Regions from separate parts of the Streptomyces sp. HUAS 31 genome, predicted to be linked through region 3. Evidence: riboswitches for the same ligand, from Rfam matches in the RefSeq annotation. Region 3 holds a riboswitch; each other region holds the start of a gene.
The links. Region 3 has a riboswitch for cyclic di-AMP ahead of PGH47_RS06125 (C40 family peptidase). Riboswitches for the same ligand answer to the same signal wherever they lie in the genome.
Positions count from the first base shown of each region.

Region 1: it holds a riboswitch for cyclic di-AMP, as region 3 does, so the genes downstream of both, PGH47_RS25920 (C40 family peptidase) here and PGH47_RS06125 (C40 family peptidase) in region 3, are expected to answer to the same signal.
Region 2: it holds a riboswitch for cyclic di-AMP, as region 3 does, so the genes downstream of both, PGH47_RS36630 (peptidoglycan DD-metalloendopeptidase family protein) here and PGH47_RS06125 (C40 family peptidase) in region 3, are expected to answer to the same signal.

Region 1 covers NZ_CP116353.1:5,772,100-5,781,658, forward strand. The annotation lists gene PGH47_RS25910 (hypothetical protein) at 338-691, shown strand; gene PGH47_RS25915 (tellurite resistance/C4-dicarboxylate transporter family protein) at 669-1,676, opposite strand; gene PGH47_RS25920 (C40 family peptidase) at 1,992-3,167, opposite strand; cyclic di-AMP (ydaO/yuaA leader) riboswitch at 3,176-3,345, opposite strand; gene pcrA (DNA helicase PcrA) at 3,699-6,185, shown strand; gene PGH47_RS25930 (M23 family metallopeptidase) at 6,257-7,864, opposite strand; gene PGH47_RS25935 (esterase/lipase family protein) at 8,134-8,994, opposite strand.
Region 2 covers NZ_CP116353.1:8,276,016-8,285,574, forward strand. The annotation lists gene PGH47_RS36605 (aspartate aminotransferase family protein) at 1-571, shown strand, start outside; gene PGH47_RS36610 (helix-turn-helix domain-containing protein) at 739-1,371, shown strand; gene PGH47_RS36615 (DUF6126 family protein) at 1,368-1,487, shown strand; gene PGH47_RS36620 (tyrosine-protein phosphatase) at 1,498-2,295, opposite strand; gene PGH47_RS36625 (alpha-galactosidase) at 2,476-4,545, shown strand; cyclic di-AMP (ydaO/yuaA leader) riboswitch at 4,845-5,010, shown strand; gene PGH47_RS36630 (peptidoglycan DD-metalloendopeptidase family protein) at 5,015-5,944, shown strand; gene PGH47_RS36635 (SGNH/GDSL hydrolase family protein) at 6,190-6,975, shown strand; gene PGH47_RS36640 (TetR/AcrR family transcriptional regulator) at 7,079-7,699, opposite strand; gene PGH47_RS36645 (glutamate dehydrogenase) at 7,767-8,963, opposite strand; gene PGH47_RS36650 (MBL fold metallo-hydrolase) at 9,234-9,559, shown strand, end outside.
Region 3 covers NZ_CP116353.1:1,435,433-1,444,991, reverse strand. The annotation lists gene bioD (dethiobiotin synthase) at 1-286, opposite strand, end outside; gene PGH47_RS06165 (adenosylmethionine--8-amino-7-oxononanoate transaminase) at 288-1,586, opposite strand; gene bioB (biotin synthase BioB) at 1,579-2,793, opposite strand; gene PGH47_RS06155 (8-amino-7-oxononanoate synthase) at 2,967-4,094, shown strand; gene PGH47_RS06150 (DUF397 domain-containing protein) at 4,175-4,402, opposite strand; gene PGH47_RS06145 (helix-turn-helix domain-containing protein) at 4,412-5,281, opposite strand; gene PGH47_RS06140 (ATP-binding protein) at 5,495-5,953, shown strand; gene PGH47_RS06135 (LysR family transcriptional regulator) at 5,958-6,881, opposite strand; gene PGH47_RS06130 (LysE family translocator) at 6,990-7,604, shown strand; gene PGH47_RS06125 (C40 family peptidase) at 7,658-8,131, opposite strand; cyclic di-AMP (ydaO/yuaA leader) riboswitch at 8,135-8,267, opposite strand; gene PGH47_RS06120 (hypothetical protein) at 8,687-8,995, opposite strand; gene PGH47_RS06115 (ATP-dependent Clp protease proteolytic subunit) at 9,003-9,559, opposite strand, start outside.

The DNA of each region.
Region 1 (9,559 bases), 4.3 Mb from region 3:
GGTGTCCGACTGCCGCCCCTGGCCCGGGCGGCGGTGGGGAGCCGGTCACCTGGTGAAGGACGCTAAACCTCACCGTGTCGGGTCGGTGACGGGTTGTGCGGAAGTGCTGGGAGCGGACCGATGGTGACCGTAAGTGAGCGTGATCCCGGGATGGGGACGCCTGGTTCACGCTCTGTGCTGACCGAAGTGGCGGTTTGGGGGTGGCTGAGGGTGGCGGAGTGCTATGGCGCGCATATATGCGGGGTGAGGGAGGGGCGTGGAGGAGGGTTGTGGGAAGGGCGGGAGGGATGTGGGGCGGTGTCGGGTGGGATTTTCGTGGTGGTTAGGCTCCGGGCCCATGGACGTACTCATCCATTTGTTCGTCGGGCTGCACATCATCGGTATCGCCGCGCTGCTCGGTGGGTTCTTCACGCAGATGAAGGCGATGGGGCAGGGCACCGCCCGGTTCGTGCCCGCGATGCTGCACGGTGCGTTGACCATGCTGGTCACCGGGGTGATCCTCGTCGGCCTGAACCAGGCGGACGATCAGTCCGTCAACAACATCAAGATCGGTGTGAAGCTGGCGCTGCTGGTCGTGATCCTCGGGCTCGTCTATGTGAAGCGGGACGAGGAGACCGTGGACAAGCGGCTGTTCGGGCTGGTGGGACTGCTGGCCATGGCGAACGTCTTCATCGCCGTGCTGTGGACGTGACGTCGGTGCCGCGGCGAGTGCCGAGGCGCGTGTAGCTCCAGGCCGCGCCCGCCGTGACCGCCAGCCAGGCCGCGATCGCGGCCCACATCAGTGCCTCGCCCGGGTACTTCAGCCATGAGGCGTCCAGGGTGGTGCCGACGGAGAGTGTCGCCGCTGCCGTCATGCCCATCGGGAACACCGTGGCCCAGCGGCGAACGTCGTAGTGCAGGCGCGGCCAGGCGAACTCGGTGAGGAGCAGGAGGGCGTACCAGGCGATGTCGAGTACGAGCAGGGCGACGGTCACCGTGCGCAGGACGCCGTAGTCGTCGTCGTTCCAGAGGTAGAGGGCGGGGCTGTCGGCGGCGAGCAGCTTCGAGCCGGCCAGTGCGGAGATGGCGAGGGCGCCGCCCGCCACCCACTGGTCGCCGGCGCCTCGGGCGAGCTGGCGCCGGTCGAAGCGGGGCAGGGCCACGACGTAGAGGACCAGGCCGAGCCAGAAGAACACGAGTGCCATGTGGGCGAGCCATGCCGTGGTCTCGGCGGCGGCGAGTGTGGCGCCCAGTACCGCCAGGCCCTCTGTGGCCACGCAGCCCAGGAAGATCGCGCCGGGCATCTGGCGGCGCCAGTGGCGCAGGACGGTGAGCAGGAGCATCGGCCAGAGCACGGTGGCCAGGGCCAGGAGGGCCTCGGCGAGGGTCACCCAGCCGAGGGCGGTGAATCGGGTGCCGAGGACTGTCGTCGCGGCGATGGCGGTGAGGGCGGCGGGGGTGGCCGCCTCTTTCAGCCATCTTTCGCGGTCCTGGAGGAAGCGGACGGTGAAGTCGGCGGCCAGGGCCAGCCAGACCGTGCAGGCGAGGGCCAGGGCGATGCGGGAGAGGGTCTCGTAGTCCGTCTGGTGCAGGGCTACCGAGAGGATGCCGGTGGCCATGACCGCGGCGCCGGCTGTGGGGGGTCGCTGCGACCACCGGGTGTGGAGGGGGGAGGTGGGGGTCGTGGGGCCGGACATGGGGCGATGCTATGGAGCGGGGTGGGGGATGGCCGTGGGGCGCGCTCGGGGGTGTCGGGAAATCGTCCTGTGTCGGGGTGGTTCGGTTGTGGTGCCTGCGGCGGCCTGTGCGGGATGGGTGGGGGTTCGCGTAGCGCCTGCGGGTGGGGGGTGGGTCGGGGCCGTGCCGGGGGGTGTCCGTCCTCGGTCGGGCGGTTGCCCGGCCTCAGAAGGGTGCTGTTTGTTGACGCCCGCCGCTGCGGGCGGACACCCCCCGGCACGTCCCCTTGCCGCCGTACGCGGGTGCGGGTGCCGCCGGGGAAGCGTCCGTTCCTGTCAGGCCGGGCGGACCACGCTGTGGATCGACGACTCGCCGTCGTAGTAGATCGACTCCTCGCGGACGTACGCGCCGGGCTTGGGGGCGTGGATCATCATGCCGTTGCCGATGTAGATGCCCACGTGGGTGACGTCGTCGTAGAAGAAGACCAGGTCGCCGGGCTGGGCGCTGGAGAGGGGGACCGTGGTGCCGGCGTTGACCTGGTCGTAGGTGACTCGGGGGATGTCGACGCCGGCGGCCTTCCAGGCGGCCTGGGTGAGGCCCGAGCAGTCGTAGGAGTCGGGGCCGGTGGCGCCCCAGACGTACGGCTTGCCGATCTGGGAGCGGGCGAAGGCCAGGGTCTTCTCGGCCTTGGTGGCGTACGAGGAGTCCGCGGAGGATGAGTCCGAGGTGCCCGAGTCCGCCGGAGGCCGGGTGCTCTCCTGCTGCTGGGCGGCGGCCGACTCCTCCTGGCGTTGGCGCTCGGCCTCTGCCTGCTGGCGGGCCAGGTCCGCGGCCTTGCGGGCGGCCTCCTCCTGCTTGCGCTTCTCGATCGCGGCGAGGCGGGCCTTCTCCTCGGCCGTCAGCTTCGAGAGGAGCTCACGCGCGTCGGAGAGCTTCTGCTGGACGGTGGCCTTGGCCGACTTGAGGTCGTTCTGCGAGTCGGTGAGCGTCTCGAGGCTCTGGGTGGCCTCCCGGCGCTTCTCCATCGTCTCGGACTGCTGGGTGAAGTAGTCGTCGACCGACTCCTTCTGACGGCCGGTCATACGGTCCATCAGCTGGGTCTGGTCGAAGTAGTCCTGCGGGTTGTCCGCCAGGAGGAAGGTCGCCGTGTCGGGGGCCGCGGCGCCGGTGCGGTACTGGGCGGCTGCGTTGCGGCCGAGTTCCTCGCGGGCTTCGTTGAGCTTCTGGGTGCGCTTGGCGACGTCGTCGAGGAGGGTGTCGACGCGCTTGCGCTGCTTCGTGGTCTTGTCCTTGGCCGAGTTGTACTTCTCGGTTGCCGACTCCGCTTGGCGGTAGAGGTCGTCGACCTTCTTCTCGACCTCTTCGAGGCTGGGCTTGTCGTCCGTCGACGGGCTGGCGTTGGCCGTCTGGGACAGCAGGGCCACGGACGTGAGGGCTGCCGTGGCGAGGGCAGGGGTGCGTATGCCTGCTACGCGCGTACCGGCGGGACGCGACTTGCGGTGCGACGCCAAGGGAGGCGACTCCTTCCATATTCCGCCTACCGAGTTAGCTGTCGGGTTCGGGCGGGTGGTTCGGAAGGGTTGCCCTACGGCCTGTCCCCGCGAGGGAAGTCGGGCCGATTCACCCCAAGTTCGGTGGGTCCCCGGCTCCGGTCGCCGTGAGGCGTGCCGGACTCGGCGGAGGCCGTGCGGCCCGGCGTCGTTCGCCGGTGGGGGTCGTACGGCCTGCCCGGCACGGTAGCCAACTCGTGTGGCCCCTGTGAAGGTTGATGTTCGATATGCCCGATACATTTTCGTGACCTTGGCCCCAAACGTTGCGGGCGGTGGTCGGTTCGGGAGACGTGCGGGGTTTTGGGGGCGGTGGGTGTGAGTGGGTTGATTTGGGAGTTTAGGTGGTTGTCTGGGGTGGCTGGTTGCGGGTTGTGGTGGGGTGGTTGCTGGGGGTGAGGGAGGGGTTTGGAGGGTGATCGTCGGGGTTTCGCGGCGGGGAAGTTTCGAGGGTGGGGGCGGGCTGTCAGTGGGGCGGCCTAGACTCGGAGAGCGATGAGCAGCCTCTTTGACGACAGCTTCCTGGCGGACCTCCAGGCCCCTCGGGCCCACGAGGAAGAGCACCCGCAGCCGCCCGAGGACGACCACGCTCCGGAACCGGTTCCGGACGATCTGTTCGGTGGGAAGTTCGACGTGCCACCGGACCGGGACGGCCACTACCGCGACGGCGCCCCGCGGCCGGTCATCGACGCCGCGGCGCTGCTGGAGGGGCTGAACGACAACCAGCGTGCCGCCGTCGTCCACTCCGGCACCCCGCTGCTCATCGTGGCCGGCGCCGGGTCCGGCAAGACGCGTGTGCTCACCCACCGCATCGCCCACCTCCTCGCCGAGCGGAACGTGCATCCGGGGCAGATCCTCGCGATCACCTTCACCAACAAGGCCGCGGGCGAGATGAAGGAGCGTGTCGAGCAGCTCGTCGGCCCGCGCGCCAACGCGATGTGGGTGATGACCTTCCACAGCGCGTGCGTGCGCATCCTGCGGCGGGAGAGCAAGAAGCTCGGGTTCACGTCTTCTTTCTCGATCTACGACGCCGCCGACAGCAAGCGGCTCATGGCCCTCGTCTGCCGGGATCTCGATCTCGATCCCAAGCGGTATCCGCCCAAGTCCTTCAGCGCCAAGATCAGCAACCTGAAGAACGAGCTGATCGACGAGGAGGACTTCGCCGCCCAGGCGACCGACGGCTTCGAGAAGACCCTCGCGCAGGCGTACGCCCTGTACCAGTCGCGGTTGCGGGAGGCCAACGCCCTCGACTTCGACGACCTGATCATGACGACGGTCAACCTGCTGCGCGCCTTCCCGGACGTCGCCGAGCACTACCGCCGGCGCTTCCGCCATGTGCTGGTGGACGAGTACCAGGACACCAACCACGCCCAGTACACGCTGGTGCGCGAGCTCGTCGGGACCGGCGAGCACCCCGTCGACGTGCCGCCGAGCTCGCACGACGTCCCGCCCGCCGAGCTGTGCGTGGTGGGTGACGCCGACCAGTCGATCTACGCCTTCCGGGGCGCCACCATCCGCAACATCCTCCAGTTCGAGGAGGACTACCCGGACGCGACGACGATCCTGCTGGAGCAGAACTACCGCTCCACGCAGACGATCCTGACCGCCGCCAACGCCGTCATCGAGCGCAACGAGTCCCGCCGCCCCAAGAACCTGTGGACCAACGCGGGCGCGGGCGCGCGCATCACCGGCTATGTCGCGGACACCGAGCACGACGAGGCGCAGTTCGTCGCCGAGGAGATAGACCGACTGACGGACGCGGGTGACGCGAAGGCCGGCGACGTCGCCGTCTTCTACCGGACGAACGCCCAGTCCCGTGTCTTCGAGGAGATCTTCATCCGCGTCGGGCTGCCCTACAAGGTCGTCGGCGGGGTCCGCTTCTACGAGCGCAAGGAGGTCCGGGACGTCCTGGCCTACCTGCGGGTGCTGGCCAACCCCGAGGACTCCGTACCGCTGCGGCGCATCCTGAACGTGCCCAAGCGGGGCATCGGCGATCGGGCCGAGGCGATGATCGACGCGCTGTCGCAGCGGGAGAAGATCAGCTTCCCGCAGGCGCTGAAGCGCGTCGACGAGGCGTACGGCATGGCCGCGCGGTCCACCAACGCCGTCAAGCGGTTCAACACGCTGATGGAGGAGCTCCGTACGATCGTCGAGTCCGGTGCCGGACCGGCGACCGTCCTGGAGGCGGTCCTCGAACGGACCGGCTATCTGGCCGAGTTGCAGGCTTCGACGGATCCGCAGGACGAGACCCGTATCGAGAACCTTCAGGAACTCGCGGCCGTCGCCCTGGAGTTCGAGCAGGAGACGGGTGAGGGCGAGGCCGTCGGCGGGCTCTCCGAGTTCCTGGAGCGGGTCGCGCTCGTCGCCGACTCCGACCAGATCCCGGACGAGGAGGAGGACGGCTCCGGCGTCATCACCCTGATGACCCTCCACACCGCCAAGGGCCTGGAGTTCCCGGTCGTCTTCCTCACCGGCATGGAGGACGGCGTCTTCCCGCACATGCGCGCCCTCGGCCAGAACAAGGAGCTGGAGGAGGAGCGGCGGCTCGCGTACGTCGGCATCACGCGCGCGCGTGAGCGGCTGTATCTGACGCGCTCGGCGATGCGCAGCGCGTGGGGGCAGCCGTCGTACAACCCGCCGTCCCGCTTCCTGGAGGAGATCCCGGCGGCGCACGTGGACTGGAAGCGCACCGGGGCGACCGCGCCGGTCTCCTCCGGGCCCGTGTCCGGGGTCGCCGCCTCGCTGTCGTCGTCCCGCTCGCGTTCCTCGGCGTCGGGCGCGTCCGGCTTCGCCACGCGCCGCACCTCCGAGAAGCCGGTCGTCCAGCTCGCCGTCGGCGACCGTGTCACGCACGACCAGTTCGGGCTCGGCACGGTGACGGGTGTGAAGGGCACGGGCGCGAACGCCGAGGCGACGATCGACTTCGGGGACACCAAGCCGAAGCGGCTGCTGCTGCGGTACGCGCCGGTGGAGAAGCTCTAGCGGCTGTTCCGACAAGTGCGCCCCCGCTGCCGTTTGCAGGGCGGGGGCGCGTGTTCAGGCGGTGGCCTTGCTTACGACGGGTCGACCCCGTGGCTGCGCAGCCAGGACAGCGGGTCTATCGCCGAGCCGCCGCCGGGCCGGACCTCGAAGTGCAGGTGCGGGCCCGTCGAGTTGCCGGAGTTGCCGGAGTACGCGATCGGGTCGCCGGCCTTGACCGTCGTGCCGGAGGCGACGCGGTAGCTGGAGAGGTGGCAGTACCACGTCTCCGTGCCGTCCTTCGCGGTCACGATCATCATGTTGCCGTAGGCGCTGTTCCACTGTGTGCGGACGGTGCCGTCGGTCGCGGCCATCACCGTCGTGCCGTACGAGACCGGGAAGTCGATCCCGGTGTGCACGGACATCCAGTTGATGCCGGACTGGCCGAAGTAGGCGCTGAGGCCGTGCTGCGCGACCGGAACCGCGAACTTCGGACGCAGCCGCTCCTTGCGGGCGGCCTCCTCGGCGGCCTTGCGCTTCTCGGCCGCCTGCTGCGCCTTGAGGTCGATGCGCTCCTGGGTACGGCTGGCCCGGTCGGCGAAGTCGTCGGCGCCTGCGGAGAGGCTCTCGAGCTGGGTGTCCAGCTTGTTGTTCGCGGTGGACGGCTTCACGGCGTCGCCCTCGGAGGCGAGCGTGGACGCGTCCTTGTCGTCGGTCAGGTTGCCGACGGAGGCGGCGGCGATCCCCGCGACGCCCATGACGCAGGCGGAGGGGACGGCGATCGTCAGCAGCGCGGAGCGCTTCGGGGGCGTACGACGACGGGAGCGCGCTCCGCTGCGGGAGCCGGCGCGGGGGGAGGGGGCCGGAGTGGTCTCCTCCTGGTCGTCGAGGAGAGGGGCCACGGCGGGGAGTTCGCCGGTGGACGTCAACTCGGCTTCGTGCTGGGCCTCGTCGGCGTACGGGGCGTTGTCGTACTGAGTGTGCTCGTCGTAGGAGGCCGTGTGGTCCTCGTACGAGACGTGCTCGTCGTAGCCCGTGTGCTCTTCGTAGGCCGCGTGTTCGTCGTACTGCGTGTGCTCGTCGTAACCCGCGGCGGTGCCGTGCTCGATCTGGTCGAAGTGCGCGGTCGCCTGCTGGTCGAAGGATTCTGCTGACGGCTCGAAGTCGCCGGTCGTCTGCGTCGTGCTGCCGTCGGAGTTCCACTGGGTGGCGTCGTACGCCCCGGTGTCGAAGGCTGCCGTGCCCCATGCCCAGTTCTGGGTCTGGTCGGGCTGGGGGGCGGCCGTCTGGTCGGGCTGGAGCCAGGCGTTCGCGTCCCACTGGCCGGAGACGTCATGGCCGTTGGCCTGCTGCGGGACGAAGGCGAGCCGCTCGTGGTCGGTGCCCCAGGCCGCGGTCTCGTACGCGCCGGTGTCGTAGGCGGCCTGATGCTGGGCCGCGTAGGCGTCGTAGTGCGCGGTGTGGTGGCTGCCCGTGGACCACTGGGTGGCGTCGTACGTGCCGGTGCCGGTGCCCGTGCCGTCGCCCGGGAGGCTGCCGAACAGGGGGTCCGCGTCGAAGGTCGGTGCTGCGTGACCGGCGGTCGCAAAACCTGTGGCGTCGTAGGTGCCGTAGGTGGTGGAGTCACCGTAATGGGCTTCCTGCGTGCCGTACGGCGCGTAATGCGCCGAGGCGGCGTCGGGAGCCGGAGTCGGAGACGTCATGGTCCCAGACGGGTGACGATCGTTCACCAACTTCTCTCTCGCCTCGACTACAGGGGCTGCCAGAGCAGTGCGGCGACTGTACCCGGCAGTACGCGGGCACGACAATCTTCGGCAGGTTTCGCGCGCGAAGGAAACGGGCATTCGGCCGTGTTTTGGCGGACTGCGGGCGCGATGTTGGCCTTGTGTTCGAAGATTGTTCGATGTCGGACCGCTGTGCTCGGGCTGTGCCGAGGCTGTTCGCGGGGTGGCGACGGGTGGCGGCGGGGTGGTTACGCCACCGTCATGCCGTCGGCCTGGGCGACGGTTGCGGCTCCGGTGCGGGTGGCGTCGAGGGCCTGCCGGATCCCGGTCGCGACTGCCGGGTGCACCGGCAGGGCGAGGTGGCCGACGCCGCTCACTCGGACGTTCTGCGCCAGCAGGTCCGGGTGGTCGATGCAGGCCGTCTCCAGCGGGTCCATCAGATGGTCGAGGTCGCTCCAGAAGCTCACGAAGTGCGTACGGCAGCCCGGTGCGGGAAGGGCCAGCTCTTCGAGGATGGGTGAGCCGGGGCGCATCTGGCGCACGATGGGGTGCGCGTTCGCCAGCGGGACGACACTCGTGCCGGAGTGCGGCGTGCCGAGCGTGACGAGGGTGCGGACCCTGTGGTCGCCGCCGAGGCGCTGCACGTAATAACGCGCTATCAGCCCGCCGAGGCTGTGCCCGACGACATCGACCTGCCTGCTGCCGGTGCGCTCGCAGATCCCCTCTATGTGCCGGCCGAGCAGCTCCGCGGCGGTGCGGATGTCGCAGGTCAGCGGGGAGTAGTTGAGCGACTCGACCTGGTGTCTGCCGTGCTGGGCGAGATTGCGGCGCAGCAGGACGAAGACCGAGCGGTTGTCGATGAACCCGTGCAGCAGGACGACGGGCGGACTGGTCTCCGTCGGCAGCTGGGTGGTGTCGGGGGAGGGGAGCGCGGGGGTGGTGCGGCGCTCCTGTGTGATGCCGGAGGGATAGAGGAGCAGGTGTCCGGCGAGGATCGCGAGCTCCAGCGCGGTCGCCTTCAGCAGGGCCAGGGAGAGGCCGGCGAGCCTGCTCGGGAGCAGACGCCGGTAGAGCGGGAGAAAGGGGAGTGCTGTCCCGGTGACCTTCATGGCCGACCTCCTAGTGGCACGCAGGAGGACGGCTCCGGCCCCGTGTGCCCTCGTGGGAAGTCGCGGCCGAGGCGGCCGGCGGGGTAGGGCAAGGGCCCGTGGGGCGAGCGCGGCGCGCGGTGCGTGAGCCGGCCCTTGGAGGCCGTGGTGCGCCGATGACCCGACGGGGCTCCCTGTCGGTGTGGCGACGAGGCTCCCCGCTGTCGTGCCTTACCTGCCCTACGTGCCCTTCGTACCACCGTCGACCCGCCCCACCGCCACGTCGCGCGGCCTGCGGCGCGGTGGTGCGGCGACCTCGTTGCGGCTCCCGTTGCGCATGGTCCCGCTGCGACGCGCGTACCGCAGACTGCTGCGGCCCGTGTGCCGCAGAGATGTGGAACGGTGCGCGGCGAACGTGTCCCACCGTGTGATTTCCCCCTCGGTCTGCACCGCGAAACTGCCGGTTGCGGGATGCTGGCGATAACGTTCGTTCACTTCTCCGGGCGGCGTGGCCCGGGGCATTCGTGCCGAGAGGGCGCGTCCGGTGCGGTGAGCGGCGGAAATGTGCGATAGGCGCACCATGTAT
Region 2 (9,559 bases), 6.8 Mb from region 3:
TGTGCCGGTGGGGGCCACCCTCGGCAAGGACTGGATCTTCAAGAGGGTCTACTCGTCCATGGACCGGGTGCTCGTGCACTCGGCGAGCTTCGGGTCCAACGCGCAGGCCATGGCGGCCGGGCTCGCCGTGCTGTCCGTCATGGAGAACGAGCAGATCGTCGCGAACGCGAGGGCGACCGGGGAGCAGCTGCGGTCCCGGCTCGCGGCGCTGGTCGGCAAGTACGAGCTGCTCGCCGACGTCCGAGGCCGTGGCCTGATGATCGGCATCGAGTTCGGCCGTCCCGACTCGCTGAAGCTGCGCGGCCGCTGGACCATGCTCCAGGCCGCCCGCAAGGGACTGTTCGCGCAGATGGTCGTCGTCCCGCTGCTGCGCAGGCACCGGATCCTCACCCAGGTCTCCGGCGATCACCTGGAGGTGATCAAGCTGATCCCGCCGCTGATCATCGGCGAGCGGGAGGTGGACCGGTTCGTCGACGCCTTCACCGAGGTGATGGACGACGCGCACAGCGGCGGCGGGCTGATGTGGGACTTCGGCAAGACGTTGATCAAGCAGGCGGTCGCCAACCGGTGAGGGCACGCACGCCGCGGGTCCGGTAGGGCCTTGCGGTCCGGTCGGGTGCCGGTGCGGGTCCGGTAGGCCCGTGAGCGCCCGGTCGGGCTCTCAGCTCGCGTTCCGCCGGTTTTGCCTCTGAGGCAAGAAATTTGCCGCAGAGGCAAACCTGCGGCTGAATGGGGAGCATGAGCTCTCCCGAGACCTCGCCCGAGGGCGAGGCGGAAGTGCCGGCCGAGGCGCTCCCCGTCGTCGCGCCCCAGCTCCGGGCCCTGCGTCGGCGCGCCGCCCTCACCCTGGAGGCCGCGGCCCGCTCCGCCGGGCTGTCACCGGCCCACCTCTCCCGGCTGGAGACCGGGCAACGCCAGCCCTCGCTGCCGATGCTGCTCGCGCTCGCCCGCATCTACGGTACGACGGTTTCCGAGCTGCTCGGCGAGTCGGCCGCCGACCGGGACGCCGTGGTGCGCGCCGCCGATATGGAACCGACCGCCGCCGGCGGCTGGACGTACTGGCAGGCCGGCGCGCCCGGACGCGGAATGCAGGCCCTGCGCGTCCATGTGCCGCACGGCTCGCAGGGCGACATCGTGCGGGTGCATCCCGGCGAGGAGTGGCTCTACGTCCTCGAAGGGCGGCTGCGGCTGCGCCTCGGGGACACCACGCACCGGCTCGCGCCCGGAGACAGCGCGCACTTCGATTCGCTCACCCCGCACCGCATCGCCGCCCTGGACCCGGGCGGGGTCGAGCTGCTGTTCGTCCACACCCTGTTGCAGAGCCCCACGGCCACCCTGTGCCTGGGCCCCACCCCTGGAGAGACGCCATGAGCGACATGGAGGAGAAGTTCCCGCGTGCCCTGTGGGTGCGGCTCATCATCTACATCGCGGTGGGGCACGTCTTCGCCGCCTTCATCTACTTCCTGTTCGAGGCGGGCGCGAAGTAGGCCGGGCGCGTCAGTCGAGCAGCCGCTCGCGCAGCCGGTCCCGGGACTCGGGGCTCAGCCGCAGGCCCTGCTCCAGGTAGGTGTCGACGCCGCCCCACGTGTCCTCGATGGTCTCGAAGGCAGCCGTCAGATACTCGGCCCGCGCGTCGAACAGCGGGCTGAGCAGCTCCATGACCTCCGGCGAGTAGGCGGAGGCGTCGCTGGCGCTGCGCCGCACCTTGTAGCGGCGGTGCTTGGCGTTGGACTCCAGGTAGTCGGCGACGATCGCCTCACGCTCGACGCCGAGGGCCAGCAGCGTCACGGCGATGGACAGGCCCGCGCGGTCCTTGCCGGCCGCGCAGTGCATAAGCGCCGGGACGCTGTCCTCGGCGAGGGAGTGCAGCACCTGGGAGTGTTCACCGGTGCGCTCCTTGATGATCGAGCGGTAGGAGACGATCATCCGGTTCGCGCCCTTGCCGTCCGACAGGATCCCGCGCAGCTGGTCGAGGTCGCCGTCCCGGACCATCTTCCAGAACTCCGCGCCGTCCGCCGGGTCGGAGAGCGGCAGGTTGACGTTGCGCACGCCCGGCAGCTCGACGTCCGGTCCTTCGAGCTTCTGGTCGGCGGCGTTGCGGAAGTCGAAGATCGTGTGCAGCCCCAGCGCGCCGAGGAAGTCTGCGTCCTCGGTCGTCGCGTGCGCGAGGTGGCCGCTGCGGAACAGCACTCCGTGCCGCACCCGTCGTCCGTCCACGGTGGGCAGGCCGCCCACATCACGGAAGTTGCGAACGCCCGCCAATTCGGGCTCGGTCGACGGGATCTGCTGCGTCACGGGGGCTCCTCCCAGTCAGTCCCGGCGGCGCGGCTCGGCGATGCGGCCGACGGGGTGCGCTCTCGACCATACGACATGGATTCCTGGGGCAATGAGTTGTCCACAGGCGTTGCCTCGGAGCCTCGCGGCCCTTGATGATGTTGGTACTTGATCGCACCCGTTCGTCTCTGTGGGGGCTTGATGCTGGGGATCTCCGACAACGGCCGTACGTGGCTCCTCTCCGGGCCGACCAGCAGTTACGCCCTCCACCTGACCGACGGCGACGAACTGCTGCACCTCCACTGGGGACCGCGGATCGGACTCGCCGACGCCGAGGCGCTCGCCGTGCGCCCGCTGCCGGAGTACTGGCCCTTCGAGTCCCCGCTCGACGGACGCGAGGAGTACCCCGTCGAGGGCGGCCCCCGCTTCGTACGGCCCGCCCTGTCCGTGCGCACCGACGAGCGGCGCGGCACCGAGTGGAGCTTCGAGCGCCACGAGTCCGAGGGTGACGAACTGCGGTTGCGCTTCCGTGACGGCGGACTGAACGTCACGCTGCACTACCGGATGCGCGGGGACGTCGTCGAGCGCTGGGTGACCCTGGACAACCAGGGAGCCGCCCTGGAGCTGCTGCGCGCCGACTCGGCGGCCTGGACCCTGCCCGAGCGGGAGGGCTGGCGGCTGTCCCAGCTGCACGGCCGCTGGGGCGCCGAGTCACGGCTTGCGCGGGCCCCGCTCACCTACGGCGAGAAGGTCATCGGCAGCCGCCGCGGCCACACCGGACACCAGCATCTGCCGTGGGTCGCGCTCGATGCGGACGCCACCGAGGAACGCGGCGAGGTCTACGGCTGCGCCCTCGGCTGGTCCGGGTCCTGGCGGATAGCCGTTGCCCAACTCCCGGACGCGCGCGTGCAGGTCACCGGCGGCGCCGGTCACGACGACTCTGGCCTGCTGCGGCTGGCCGCGGGGGAGTCCTTCACCACGCCCGTCTTCGCCGGCCTCTGGAGCGACGGCGGCTTCGGCGGGGCGAGCCGCGCCTGGCACGCGTACCAGCGCGCGTATGTGATCCCGGACGCAGACCGGGACCGGCCGGTGCTGTTCAACTCCTGGGAGGCGACCGAGTTCGACATCTCCGAGGAGCAGCAGAGCCTCCTCGCGCGGCGGGCCGCGGCCATCGGCGTCGAGCTGTTCGTGGTGGACGACGGCTGGTTCGGGACGCGCACCAGCGACCGCGCCGGGCTCGGTGACTGGACGCCCAACCCCGACCGCTTCCCCTCCGGCCTCAAGCCGCTCGCCGAGTACGTGCACGCGCTCGGCATGCAGTTCGGCATCTGGGTCGAACCAGAAATGGTCAATCCGGACAGCGAGCTGTATCGCGCACATCCTGATTGGGTTCAGTACCAATCGGGACGAAAGCGTACGGAATTTCGCAATCAGCTCGTGCTGAACCTGGCCCGCGACGACGTCCGGGAGTACCTCTGGGAGCGGCTCGACGGGCTGCTCTCCAGTGCTCTGATCGACTATGTGAAGTGGGACTTCAACCGCTGCTTCAGCGATGCCGGCTGGCCCGGTGAGGCGTATCCGCAGCGCCTGTGGGTCGACCATGTGCATGCCCTGTACGACCTGCTGGACCGGCTGCGCGCCGCTCACCCCGGCGTCGCCTTCGAGTCCTGCTCGGGCGGCGGCGGGCGCATCGACCTCGGTGTGCTCGGCCGTACGGACCAGGTGTGGACCTCGGACAACACCGACCCGCTCGACCGGCTCGCCATCCAGCACGGCTTCAGCCAGATCCATCCGGCCCGGGCCATGGCCGCCTGGGTCACCGACAGCCCGAACGCCATGCTCAACCACCGTGCCAGCTCGCTGCGCTTCCGGTTCGTGAGCGCGATGGCCGGGGTGCTCGGTGTCGGCGGCGACCTCGCGCGGTGGACCGAGGAGGAGCTCGCCGAGGCCGGGGAGTGGGTGGCGCTCTACAAGGAGATCCGGCCCCTGGTGCAGCGCGGCGACCTGTACCGGTTGCGGCCCCCGCGGGGCGGGCTGAGTGCGGTGCAGTACGTGCTCGGGGACGAAACGGTCGTCTTGGCCTGGCTCCAGGCGCAGAGCTACGGCGAGCCCCTCCCGGCGCTCCGGCTGCGTGGTCTGGATCCGACAGCTGCGTATGAATGCCTTGAAACGGGCGAAATTCACCGAGGGGCCGTACTGGTGCATCACGGACTGCGCGCCAACCTGAAGGGCGACCTTGATGCGATGGTTATTCGACTCCGTCGCATCTAGGCGATCTGTCCGAATTGGCACCTTCATTCCAACTCGCTCTGCAATAAAGAAAGCTGGAGCAGTGTCACGTGAGGAGCGTCATAGCCGTGACGGTGCGTCGCCCGTCATGTCCACGTAATTCATAGGCTTTTCAAGGGGCTTTGAGTCGGGCGACGCCCTCATATTTCACGCACGGTGACGGCTAATTCCCACAAGGGATCAACAGGAACGCATTCGGACGGAACCTCTCACTTGTTCCCATGCGTCTTCCTCGCTTACGTTCGCCACCAATCCGGACGGACGCCCAATCCTGCCGCCGCTCGGATTCCGCGCAAACTCACCCGTGCACGGCAGGAGCGGGGGACCCACAGGTACAACCGCCTGTTCCGGTCTCCGGAACGGCTAGGGGTCAAGTCGCGCCATGGCGCGGCCGGGCATCTCCAGCCCGCACCCGACAGCTCACCTCGCAGGCGCCGGAGAGGAATTCGTCATGCCCGCGAAGGGTAAGCATCGCCGTCCGAAGTCCCTGCGCTTCACCCGCTCCATAGCCGTCGCCGGAACCGGTGGCGCCGCTCTCGCTCTTCCGCTCATGGGAGCCACCGGCGCCCACGCCGCTCCCTCGCAGTCCGTTTCGGAAAAGGCCGTTCAGTCCCTTCCGGTCGCCGGCCAGAAGGCCGCCGACAAGAAGGTCGCCCAGAAGAAGACGGACGTGCGGACCTATTCGGTGAAGGTCGGCGATTACCTTTCGAAGATCGCCGACGAGCAGAACGTCAGCGGTGGCTGGAAGAAGCTCTACGCCGACAACCGTGAGGCCGTCGGCTCCGACCCGTCGCTGATCCACCCGGGCCTCAAGCTCGCCATCGGCGGCAAGAAGGCCGCGACGACCGCCCCCAAGTCGTCGCCCTCCAAGCCCTCTTCGGCGTCCAAGTCGTCCGCGAAGGACTCGTCCGCCGCGAAGCCCGCCGCGCCCAAGAAGGCGACCGCGGCCGCCGAGACCACCAGCACCGTCAACGGCTTCTCCGCCCCGCTGTCCGGCGCCTCCCTCGGCACCGGCTACAAGGTCGCGGGCAGCATGTGGTCCAGCGGTTACCACACCGGCGTCGACTTCGCCGCCGCCACCGGCACCCCGCTGAAGGCGGTCGGCGCGGGCACCGTCGTCTCGGCCGGCTGGGGCGGCGCGTACGGCAACCAGGTCGTCATCCAGCTCGCCGACGGCTACTACGCCCAGTACGCCCACCTGTCCTCGCTCTCGGTCTCCAGCGGCCAGACGGTGACCGCGGGCCAGCAGATCGGCCTCTCCGGTGCGACCGGCAACGTCACCGGCCCGCACCTGCACTTCGAGATCCGCACCACGCCGGACTACGGCTCGGACGTGGACCCGGTCGCCTACCTGCGCGCCAAGGGTGTCGCCATCGGCTGACGCGGCGCCACGCCAGAACCACCTGCCTGACACGCGGCCGAAGGCCGGACCCCGATCCCCGGGTCCGGCCTTCGGCATGTTGCGCCCACAACACCCCTGTTCAAAGGGTTATTCCACGTTTGGTGAACACTTTAGGAGTGGCTTATCTCACCGATCGTCAACCCTTTCCTACGGTCGCGTAGGTCACATTCGAAGGTGAATCATGGGCCGATGTGGCAGACGATTCGAAGAGTGACAGCAGTGCAGTGATCGGGTCGTACGTTGCGGTGGGGGACAGCTTCACCGAGGGCGTCGGCGACCCCGGCCCCGACGGCGCGTTCGTCGGCTGGGCCGACCGGTTCGCGGTCCTGCTCGCGGACCGGCGCCCCGAGGGCGACTTCGACTACACCAACCTCGCCGTACGCGGCAAACTGCTCGACCAGATCATCGAGAACCAGCTTCCGAAGGCCGCCGAACTGGCCCCGGACCTGGTCTCGTTCTCTGCGGGCGGCAACGACATCATCCGACCCGGAACCGACCCCGACGAGGTCGCCGAGCGCTTCGAGCGGGCGATCGTCCGGCTCACCTCGGCCGTCGGCACCGTCATGGTGACGACCGGCTTCGACACCCGTGGCGTGCCCGTGCTGAAGCATCTGCGCGGCAAGATCGCCACGTACAACGGACATGTGCGCGCCATCGCCGACCGGTACGGCTGCCCGGTGCTCGACCTGTGGTCCCTGAAGACCGTTCAGGACCGCCGCGCCTGGGACGACGACCGGCTCCACCTGTCTCCCGAGGGGCACACGCGCGTGGCGCTCCGCGCGGGCCAGGTCCTCGGCTTGGAGATCCCCGCCGACCCGGACCAGCCCTGGCCGCCGCTCCCGCCCCGCGGCACCCTCGAGGTCCGGCGGGACGACGTCCACTGGGCCCGCGAGTACCTGGTGCCGTGGATCGGCCGACGACTGCGCGGCGAGTCGTCGGGCGACCATGTGACGGCCAAGGGCGCGCTGTCCCCGGACGACATCAAGATGCGGATCCGATCGGTGGCTTGAGAGAGGTTCCCGAGCGACCGATACGTCCGGGCCGTACCGATGGCTGATCGGTGCGGCCCGGACGTATGTGGTCACGCCACGTGTGCTCGCACCACACACACCATCACCGGTTCGACGCCGTCAACGCCTTCCGCTCCAGCCCGAGTTCCCGGGCCAGCGCCTCGTCCACCCACTCCTGGGCACGCGTACGCGAGATCGAGCCCGGGTACGACGTCAGCTGTACGGCGAGCCCGTCGAGGAGGGCCGTCAGGCGCAGGGCCGTGCCGCCGGGGTCCGGGCAGGGGAACTCGCCGGCGGCGACGCCCTCGGCGATCACCTCGGCGATGGCCCCCTTCCACTGCCGGTCGAGGTCCCGGGTGACCTCCTGGAGCGCGGGTTCGCGCAGCGCCGCCGCCCAGCCCTCGATCCACAGCCGCCAACCCTTGGCCTGACCGGTCGGCGCGTACCAGCGCACGGCCGCCCGCAGCCGCCGCAGTGCCGTCGTACGGCGTCCGAGGAGCCGGCGCAGACGGGCCAGGTCGCCTTCGGCCGCATGGGTGAACGCGGCCGCGACGAGCTTCTCCTTGGTGTCGAAGTGATACAGCACCAGCGCGTTGCTCACGCCGAGCACCGAGGCCACGTCGGCGATCCTCACCGCCGCCACGCCCCGCGCCTCTATCTGCTCGACGGCGGCGCCCAGCAACTCCTCACGCCGTTCCGCCACGCTCAACCGCACTCTTGCCACGTCGTCACCCTAAAGCCTCGTCACCGGCCGTTCCCCGGCCAGGTCCGGCCGGGCCCCGGGACCGCAGTCACCGGTGCCAGCCGAACCGTTCGGTGATCAACGGCAGCCGGTCCGCAGCGATGGCGTGCGCGGCGACCCGCGGAGCCGTCCCGTCCGCCTCGGCACGCGCCAGCGTGAGGTCGGTCAGGGCGCGCATCGAACGTCGTGTGTGGGCGAACGCCTCGTCGGCGTCCGGGCCGATGTCCCCGAACAGCGTCCACCACCACCAGGCGTTCGTACCCGAGTTGACCACGACGTCCGGCAGCACGATGACGCCCCGGGCGGCCAGCAGCGCCTCGGCGTCGGGCCGTACGGGCATGTTGGCCGCCTCGGCGATCCAACGCGCGTTGACACGGCCCTGGTTCGAGGCGTCGATCACGTACGACACGGCCGCCGGTACCAGCACCTCCGCCTCGGCCGAAAGCCAGGCGTCGCCCGGCAGCTCGCGGTCCCCGGGACGCAGTACGGCCCGGTCGACGGTGCCGTGGGCGTCGCGTGCCGCAAGCAGGCTCTCGACGTCCAGCCCGGCCGGATTGGCGATCGTGCCCTTGATGTCGGCGACGGCCACGACGGTGAGCCCCGCGCGCGTGAGGAAGCGAGCCGTGGCCCCGCCCATGGTCCCCAGGCCCTGCACGGCGACGCGCGTCCTCCAGTACGGCACACCGGCCCGGTCCAGCGCGGTCAGCACCGACTCCGCGACCCCGCAGCCACCGACCAGTTCGTCCAGCCCGATGCCGTCGACCTCGACCGCGAACGCCTCCGCGAGCCGCCGCCGGGATCCCGCCTCGTCGTCGAGCAGCGGATACACGGCCTGGACCGACGAGACGAGCCCCGCCTCGACCGCCGCCCGGTCGACCACGTCCTGGGCGAGACCGAGGTCCTCGCCGGTGGTCCAGAGATTCTCGATGTACGGCCGCATGCTCCGCAGGTAGCGCACCAGCAGCCCGTACGCCTCCGGGTCCCGGGGATCGCAGTCGATGCCGCCCTTGGCGCCGCCCAGGGGGACGTACCGCGCCTCCGGGTCGTAGTGCAGGGCCTCCTTCATGCTCATGCCCCGCGCGAGACCCGTGACCTCCTCCAGCGTGCACCCCGGCCGCATCCGCAGCCCGCCACTGGCCACGCCGCGCACCAGCCGGTCGACGACCAGGAAGCCCTGACGGCCGGTGATGTGGTCGGTCCAGGTCAGGGACAGCAGGGGAGTGGTCGGGGCGGGTGGGGTGGTCATGGGGTCTCCGGGGTCGGGGCCGTCTCCCGGGAGCGGGGTCCGGGACCTGGGACGGGCTTTCGGGGCGAAGGCGCGGCTGTGCTTCTACTGAACGGTGAGTCAGTATCGGAGGGGGATGGGGACATGTCAATGTGGCGGGTTGATCTGTGTGGATCGGAGGGGGCGGGGTGGGCCGTGGGGGCGCCGGACCCTTCCCGGCCAGGGGGGATCCGAGAGTGTCGGACGGGCCGCCCATAATGGAACTCCTCACCGAATCCAGCTGGAGGTACCGTGGCCGGTTTCCGATTCCCGAGCTCCGGGCTGCGCGCCCTGCGGCCCGAGGCCTTCGGCGTGGATCCGAGCGGTGAGCGCATGGCGCGTATCCGCAGATCACCGCACTTCAAGGACGGGGTGTTCCAGAACCCGGGGGGCGAGGCCCGCACCAGGCCCTCCGGGTCGATGCTGGAGTTCGCCAAGGTCTTCTTCGACAAGGAGTCCCGGCCCCGACGCACCCCGGACGGCACCATTCCGGTGCACCCCACCACCTACGCGGACCTGGCCAAGCCGCCCGCCACGGGGCTGCGCATTACCTGGATGGGGCACTCCAGCATCCTCGC
Region 3 (9,559 bases):
CGGCCTCCGCGATCTCGTGCGGGCGCACCGCCGCCCGACCGGCCCGACGGGCGGCCGTCGCCGGGGCCAACGGGTCGGGGTAGCGCGCGAGTTCGGCTGTCGTCACCGGGCCCGCGAGGCGCGCGACCTCCTGCGCGTCGCCGTCCTCGTCGGGCCGTACGCCCGTCTGCGCGGCCTTCAGCACGGCCACCGACCGCCCCGCGCCCCGCGCCGCCGCGGCGACCGCGGCGGTCGTGACGGTCTTGCCGACCTCCGTGCCCGTGCCCGTGATCACCAGTACCGGCATGTCAGCCCTCCCGCGCCGCCGCGCACACCGCGCGGGCGATCCGTGCGACGTCCGCGTCGCCCGTGACGTACGGCGGCATCGTGTAGATGAGGTCGCGGAACGGCCGCAGCCACACGCCCTCGCGCACGGCGGCCGCCGTCGCCGCCCGCATGTCCACCTCGTGGTCCAGCTGGACGACCCCGATGGCGCCGAGGACGCGTACGTCCTTCACGCCCGGAAGGTCCGACGCGGGCGCCAGTCCTTCCCGCAGACCCGTCTCGATCCGCTTGACCTCGGCCTGCCAGTCCTGCCCGAGCAGCAGCTCGATCGAGGCGCAGGCCACCGCGGCCGCCAGCGGGTTGCCCATGAAGGTCGGGCCGTGGGCGAGCACCGGCACCTCGCCGCGCGAGATGCCGTCGGCCACACGGGCGGTGCACAGCGTGGCCGCCATCGTCAGATAGCCGCCGGTCAGCGCCTTGCCCACGCACATCACGTCCGGCGTCACCGCCGCGTGGTCCGCCGCGAACAGCGCACCGGAGCGGCCGAACCCGGTGGCGATCTCGTCGAACACCAGCAGCACGTCGTGCGCGTCGCACGCCTCGCGCAGCACCCGCAGATACGCGGGGGAGTGGAACCGCATCCCGCCCGCGCCCTGCACGACCGGCTCGACGACGACCGCCGCCAGTTCGTCGGCGTGCCGCTCGATCAGCGACCGCAGATGCTCGGCGTACGACTCGTCGTACTCGGCCGGCGGCGGGTCCGCGAACACCTGGCGCTGGAGCACGCCGGTCCACAGCTCGTGCATGCCGCCCTCGGGATCGCACACCGACATCGGCTGCCAGGTGTCCCCGTGATAGCCGCCGCGCCAGGTCAGCAGGCGCTGCTTGCCGGGACGGCCCAGCGAACGCCAGTACTGGAGGCACATCTTGACCGCGACCTCGACCGACACGGAACCGGAGTCGGCGAGGAACACATGCTCCAGACCATCCGGAGACATGTCGACAAGGAGCTTCGCCAGGCGTACGGCGGGCTCGTGGGTGAGCCCGCCGAACATCACATGGCTCATCCGCGCCAGCTGCTGCTGCACGGCCTCGTTGAGCACCGGGTGGTTGTAGCCGTGGATCGCCGACCACCAGGACGACATGCCGTCGACCAGTTCACCCGAGCCGTCCGCGAGCTTCAGCCGCACCCCGCTCGCCGACTCCACGACGAGCGGTTCGCTGCGGCCGGGCATGGGGCCGTACGGGTGCCACACATGCCGCCGGTCGAGTTCCAGCAGCTCGGGCACGGTCAGGCCGGGCACGGTGAGCGGGTCAGGCATTGGGCGCGAGGTCCGTTCCGGCGCCCCGGCGGCGTACGGCGACCAGGTCGGTGCGCGGCTCGCCGGCCGGAGCGGCGACGGCACCGGTGGTGGCAGCGGCCGTACCGCACACACCGCCACCTTCGTGCGACCCGCACCCGGCGCTCTCGTGCGACCCGCAGCCCGCGGCCTCGTGCGACCCGCAGCCGCCCCCGGCCGTCTCCGTCCGGTGCTCCGGCAGGGTCACCTGGTCGGTGCCCTCCACCTCGAAGCCGGCGTCGGCGATCATCTCCAGGTCGGCCTTGCCCGCCTGGCCCTCGGTCGTGAGGTAGTCACCGAGGAAGATCGAGTTGGCCAGGTTCAGGGCCAGCGGCTGCATGGTGCGCAGGTGGACCTCGCGGCCACCGGCGATGCGCACCTCGACGTCCGGACAGACGAACCGCACCATCGCCAGGATCCTCAGGCACCGCTGCGGGGTGAGGTTCCACTCCTTGGCCAGCGGGGTGCCCTCGACCGGGATCAGGAAGTTGACCGGCACCGAGTCCGGGTCCAGCTCGCGCAGCGAGTAGACGACGTCGACCAGGTCCTCGTCGCTCTCGCCCATGCCGGCGATGAGACCGGAGCACGCGGACAGCCCGGCCCCGTGCGCCTTCTGCACGGTGTCGACGCGGTCGGCGTAGGTGTGCGTGGTCGTGATGTCCCCGTACGTCCCCTCGGACGTGTTGAGGTTGTGGTTGTACGCGTCGGCGCCCGCGTCGCGCAGCCGCTCCGCCTGGCCGTCGGACAGCAGGCCGAGGCAGGCGCACACCTCGACGCCCTCGTTCTGGTCCTTGATGGCCTTGATGGTCTCGGAGACCCGGTCCACGTCGCGGTCGGTCGGGCCGCGCCCGGACGCCACCAGACACACCCGCTTGGCGCCACCCGCCAATCCGGCGGCGGCAGCCTGGGAGGCCTGGTCCGGCTTGAGCCAGGTGTACTTCAGGATGCCGGTGGTGGAGCCGAGGCGCTGCGAACAGTAGGAGCAGTCCTCGGGGCACAGGCCCGACTTCAGGTTGACCAGATAGTTGAGTTTCACCCGTCGGCCGAACCAGTGCCGGCGCACCTTGCCGGCCGCGGCCACCACATCGAGCAGGTCGTCGTCGGAAGTGGCGAGGACGGCCAAGGCTTCCTCGCGGGTCGGCAGCTCGCGCCGAAGCCCCTTGTCCACCAGCGTGTTCAGCAGGTCCATGGAAGCTGATCCTGACGTACGGAGGGCGTCCGAGCCAAGGTGAGTTTGCACAACCCTGTCGTTTCGATGTGTGGGTATTGCCACACCGTGGGCGGGCCGCCGTACGGCTAGGGTCTGTCCACTGCCTACAAAAGCGACGTCTGTGTACCGCTCACCAAAGCCCCGGAGGAACCATGGCGTTCGGCTGGATCGACGAGCAGGCGGAGCTGCGCCGCCGCGCCGGGCTCGTACGGACCCTGCGCCCCCGGCCCGCCGTATCACCGCTCCTCGATCTCGCGAGCAACGACTATCTGGGCCTGGCCCGCCATTCGGAGGTCACCGAGGGCGCGGCGCGTGCCTCGCGCACCTGGGGCGGCGGCGCGACCGGCTCCCGGCTCGTCACGGGCACGACGCAGCTGCACGCCGAGCTGGAGCGCGAGCTGGCCGACTTCTGCGGCTTCGAGGCGGCGCTGGTCCTCTCGTCGGGCTACGCGGCCAACCTCGCCGCGGTCACCGCGCTGGCGCCGCACGGCTCGCTGATCGTGTCGGACGCCGGCAACCACGCCTCGCTCATCGACGGCTGCCGACTGGCCAGGGGCACCACCCAGGTCGTCCCGCACTCCGAGCCGGAGGCGGTACGCAAGGCCCTGCACACGCACGAGGGCACGGCGGTCGTCGTGTCCGACACCGTCTTCTCCGTCGACGGCGACGCGGCCCCGCTGGCCGAGTACGCCGAGGCGTGCCGGGAGCGCGGCGCCGGGCTACTGGTCGACGACGCCCACGGCCTGGGCGTCCTGGGTGACGGCGGGCGCGGCGCGGCGTGGGCGGCCGGGCTCGCGGGGGCGGACGACGTCGTCGTCACCGTCACGCTGTCCAAGTCCCTCGGCAGCCAGGGCGGCGCCGTCCTCGGCCCCGCGCGGGTGATCGAGCATCTCGTCAACACCGCGCGGACGTTCATCTTCGACACGGGTCTCGCCCCGGCGTCCACGGGCGCGGCCCTGGCGGCGCTCAGGCTGCTGCGCCGTGAACCGGAGCGGGCGGCGCGGGCGGGTGCGGTGGCACGTGAACTCCACGCACGGCTGACCGCCGAGGGTCTGGAGGCGGTACGTCCGGACGCCGCCGTCGTCTCCGTGCGCGCCCCGTCCCCGGAGAAGGCCGTGCGCTGGGCGGCCGAGTGCCGTGCGGCGGGCCTCGCCGTGGGCTGTTTCCGTCCTCCCTCCGTTCCCGACGGCATCTCACGGCTGAGGCTGACCGCCCGCGCGGACCTCTCCGAGGCCGAGATCGAGCGCGCTGTTCGAGTGATCGGCGAGACACGACCATGAGTCGGCGTGACACGGCCCTGCTCGCACATCGGATGGAACTGATCAGAATCGATCAGGGTTGATCTGATCGGTCAGGGTGGTCAGGACTGGAGCGCGGCCGTGAAACCCGCCCAGCTCTCGGGGGAGAAGAGCAGCGCGGGGCCGGCCGGGTCCTTGGAGTCGCGCACCGCGAGCAGCCCGGTCCAGGGACCGGAGTGCGGCCGTGCCGTCTCGACGCAGTTGTTCGCACCGGTGCTGTAGCTGCTGCGCAACCACCGCGCACCTGCCAGTTCGGTGCTGGACATGAGGTTCCGAGGCATTGCTGTCATGGTGCCTCCTTACACACCGCCACCTAGCGCGGCGATGTAATCCAACGATTCCTCGGGCGAAAGGGCGTGGATCCGAAGGGTGTTGAAGGCCTCCGTGTAGGCCTGGAGGTCTTCTTTCCGTTCGAGGTAGAGGCTACTCGTCAAGTGGTCGAGAACAACCACATCCAGATCAGAAGTGCTCGAAAATGAGAAGATAACGAAAGGGCCAGTGATGCCGACATGCTCGCCGGCCCTGAACGGCAGCACCTGAAGGCGGACTTGGGGCAGTCGGGCGGCCTCCATCAGCCGGCTCAGCTGCCGCGCCATCACCTCGGGCCCGCCGATCTCCCGGCGCAGCACCGCCTCGTCCAGCACCGCGCTCAGCTTCAGCGGCGGATCCGCGCGCAGCACGTCCTGCCTGGCCAGCCGCACCGCGACCAGCGCGTCGAGGCGGTCGTCGGTGTCGCCGTCGAGCCCGCCGACGGCGGCCCGGGTCACCGCCCGGGCGTACTCGGGCGTCTGGAGCAGACCGGGTACCACCGACGTCTCCAGCGTGCGCATCGCCCTCGCCTGGGACTCCAGGCTGATGAAGTCCCGGTACGTCGGCGGCAGTACTCCGCGGTACGCGTGCCACCAGTGATGCCGGCCACCGCCCTCGTCGGAGCCCGCCAACACCACCAGCAATTCCCGCAGTTGGGCGTCCTCCACGCCGTAGACGTCGAGCAGTAACCGCACATCGGCCGGTTTCACCCCGCTGGCGCCGGTTTCGATCCGGCTCACCTTGGATTGATGCCAGCCCGCCAGCCGGGCCGCCTCACCGCTGGTGAACCCCGCCCCGGTGCGTAACGCACGCAGTTCCGCGCCCAGTTTCCGGCGGCGTACCGCGGGACCGTGCTGCATGGGCTACTCCTTACTCCAACCGAGCCACCCAAATACGCTCTGCCGTCGCAGAGTTCACCGCTTCGAGCGACAGATATATGCATATCTTGGTGGATCGCCACCCGTGACGGGTGCGGTAATGGCAGTCTGGCGACGAAGCACCAGTCCGGGACCGTACTCGAACCATCCGCTCCGTGTCGGACCACGGTCCCGTGGGAAAGGGACGACGTCGCCATGGCAGATCACCTGGAAGCATCCGTCACTCTGCCGAGCGATCCCGCCTCGGTCTCCGCGGCCCGGGCCTACGTGCTCACCACCCTCACCGAATGGGGCCTGCCACCGGACACGGAAGTGGCCGACACCATCCGCCTGATCGTCTCCGAACTCACCACCAACGCCGTACAGCACACCCTCGGCCAGTCACCCACCTTCACGGTGGACCTCGCGCTGGACCGTGACGAACACCTGCGCATCGGTGTCACCGACAGCCATCCGCGATTCCCCAAGCGGCTGCCGGCCGCCGTGCAGCAGGACAACGGACGCGGCATGGTGATCATCCGCTGGCTGACCGCGGAATGCGGCGGCAAGTTGAGAGTGCGCCCCACCCGCGAGGGCGGCAAGACCGTCTCCATCGAACTGCCGTGGACGGTCCCCGCCGAGCCGGTCGTCGCCGCGGGACCGCAGGAGTCCTGACCCTTCACGGCTGCAGCGGCTGCCCGGAGCGGGCGAACGTGCCGCGCAGCAGAGCCCGGAAGGCGTCCGCGGCGGGAGCCGCCTCGTCGCCGCGATAGGCGACCGAGATCGTACGGCGCAACCGCCCGCCCTCCAGCGCACGCACGCCCACCGGAGCGACCGACGTGCGCGCCACCATCTCCGGTACGACCGCGACCCCGAGCCCCGCACTGGCCAGGGCGCACACCAGCAGGTACCCCGGCGTCGCCACCAGCACCGACGGCATGGCCCCCGCCTCGGTCAGCGCCGCCTCCACACCCCGCCGGGCCGGAGCGTCCGGCGCCATGCTGATCAGCGGCTGCCCGGCCAGCTCGGTCAGCGGCAGCCGCGTGGCGCCGCTGGTCAGCACATGGCCCGGCGCGGACACCAGGACCAGTTCCTCGACGAGGACCGGCTCGACGCCCACGGATGCGGGCAGCGGGGTCGGTTCCGCGGGCTCGTAGGTGTGCGTCAGCGCCAGATCGACCTCGCCCGCCGCCACCGCGGCGACACCGGCCGACGGTTCGTAGTCGGCGACCGTCAGCTCCACGTCCGGATGCGCCCGGCGGAAGGCGCTCAGGGCCGGCGGCAGCAGATGGATGCCGGCCGTCTGGAAGGTGCCGAGGCGCAGGGTGCCGCCGGACAGGCCGGTCAGCCGGGCGAGTTCGTGCCGGGCCCGGTCCAGCTCGTCGAGCACCCGCCGCGCCCGGGCCACCAGAAGCTCGCCCGCACCCGTCAGCCGTGTGCCCCTGTGGTGCCGTACCAGAAGGGCCGTGCCCGCCTCGCGCTCCAGCTTGGCCAGCTGCTGGGAGAGCGCGGGCGTGGTGTACCCCAGCCGTTCGGCGGCGCGGGTGATCGAGCCCGCCTCCGCGACCGCCACCAGGGCGGCGAGCCGGACCGGGTCGTACATGCGGCCCTCCTTCCGCCTCGGTCACGCATCTGCCTTAAGAAGTGCTTTAGGGATTGCCAGAATATTCGAAATACCTACTGAAGGCTGGCGGGCGGCACGCTGGGGTCCATGGACGCTCAGCTCATCGCCTTCACCGGTGTCTCCGCCGGCCTGGTCGCCATGCCCGGGGCCGACTTCACCGTCGTCGTACGCAACGCCCTCGTCTCCCGCCGGGCGGGCATCGCCTGTGCGCTCGGGATCGGGGCGGGGCTGCTGGTGCACGTGACGATGGCGGTCGTCGGCGTGGCGGCGGTCCTGGCCGCCGTACCGGCGCTGTTCCGCGCGCTCCAGGTGGTCGGCGGCGTCTATGTGCTGTACCTGGGCGTGCAGACCCTGCGGCAGCGGCCCACCGAAGTCGTGGACACGCGTGCGGAGTCCACCGCCCGGCCACTGCGGCAGGGCTTCGTGACCAACGCCCTCAACCCGAAGGCGTCCCTCACGTTCCTCAGCGTGCTGCCGCAGTTCGTGCCCGCGGGCGCTCCGGCCCTGCCCCGGACTCTCCTGCTGGCCATGATCGTGCTGGCGATCGCCCTGGTGTGGTTCCAGGTGGTCGCCCTGCTGGTGGACCGGCTCGGCAGATGGCTGCGCCGGCCGCGCGCCGCACGTGCGGTCACGGTCGCCACCGGCGCCGCACTGACGGCCTTCGGCGCGGCCCTGCTCGCGGGTCCGCTGCTCGCCCTGTGAGGCCCCGAGAGCGGTGACGGCGCGTCAGGGTGCCGCCACCGCCCCCGGGCAGGTCACTTGACCCGGCCGTACCAGACGCTCCTGGTCCAGATCTTCTGCAGCTTGACCACGTCCCCGGTCTTCGGGGAGTGCCAGATCTTTCCCTTCCCGGCGTAGATGCCGACGTGGTAGACGTACGACCCCGAGTGGAAGAACACCAGGTCCCCGGCCTTGCGGTTCTTGGCGGAGATGTGGCGGGTCTTGTTGTACTGCTGGGCAGCCGTGCGGGGCAGCTTCTTGCCCGCCTTCTTGAACGAGTAGAGCGTCAGCCCCGAGCAGTCGAACCGGTTCGGGCCCGTGGCGCCCCACCGGTACGGGGAGCCCTTCTTGGAGGCCGCGACCTGAAGTGCCTTCGACGCCGGTGTGGCTGCCTCGGCCTCGGACGTGAAGCCGGGTGCCACTATCGAGCCGCCCACGGCGGCGATGGTGAGGGCCGAAGCCGTACCGGCCCGGACCATGAGCGACGGGACACGATTGAGCGCAGTCATGCGCAACCCTTCGTCAGCCGCCTGAGAAGGATGACCTGTCGGATTCGGGCTGGCGAAGTTGCCCGGCCGCGTTACCGCGGCTTCACCCCAAGGGCTGCTCGGTTCGAACGAACGTCCGCTCCGGCGACCCGTCTTGCTCGGGTCCTCCACTCCTGCCGATCCACTCCTGTCGACCGGTCATCCGGGCGGCGGCAGGACTCGGCGTCCGCCCGGACCGCCCCGCCGCTGTGGCGGGGGCTTGTCGTCAGACAGGGATCTTGACGCACGGATGAGCGAAATACCCAACGGAATCGGGGGTTTGTGGTGTTACTCACCACTCACCCGTTCGGGTGGGTGACCCCCCGTTCGGGTGAGTGTCCAGATGCCCGAGGAGTCCCGGACCAGGGGCGGAGCGCGTGATTCCGTCTGCCGCTCATGCCTGTTGCGCAACCCTGACGGCCGCACGGCAGGAGGGCCGACTACGCCGAAAGGGGGTACGCCGTTCGGTCCGTTTCAACTCCGTTCCGGACGCCTCGTCAATGGGCCGGGGCGCCCGGGATCCGGCTGCAGGGGTCGTCAACTGTCGGAGCGCGGGGGCACCGTGACGCGAGCCGTGCGGCGCTCTCCGTCCAGCACGCGCAACGCACGCGCCAGCGTGGGAGCGTGCAGCTCCGTCTCACCGCGCTGGTGCATCAGCGCCAGCGCGTCCCGCAGCTCGGCCGCCCTGCTCACGAGCGCCTGGGCGGCCCGCAGTCCGCGATAGGTGTCGCCGTGGTGCGCCGGGTTGATCCGGCCGAGCAGGTCCACGACGTCAAGATAACGGTCGATCAACTCGCCCTCCGCCCGCGTCAGCGCGGGCAGCGGCGGCAATTCGGGTGGCAGCACCGGCCGGTCACCGCCCCGTGGGCGGAGCGAGCGTCTCCTTGCGGCTGGGGATGATCCGGTCCACCAGTCCGTACTCCAGCGCCTCTTGGGCGGTCAGGACCTTGTCCCGCTCGATGTCCTCGGCCACCTGCTCACGGGCGCGTCCGGTGTGCCGGGCGAGCATCTCCTCCAGCCGCGCCCGCACCCGCGTCAGCTCGGCGGCCTGGATCGCCAGATCACTGGCCTGCCCCTCGATCGGCTCGGTCAGCGCCGGCTGATGGATCACCACCCGAGCCCCCGGCAGCGCGAACCGCTTGCCCGGAGTGCCCGCCGCCAGCAGCACGGCGCCGCTCGACCCGGCCTGGCCCAGGCAGATCGTCTCCACGTCGCAGGAGACGAACTGCATCGTGTCGTAGATCGCCGACATGGCGCTGAACGAGCCGCCGGGCGAATTGATGTAGAGCGAGATGTCCTGGTCGGGGTCCTTGTGCTCCAGGTACATGAACTGGGCCATCACGTCGTTCGCCGACGTGTCGTCGACCGGTGTGCCGAGAAAGACGATCCGTTCCTCCAGCAGCTTCGAGT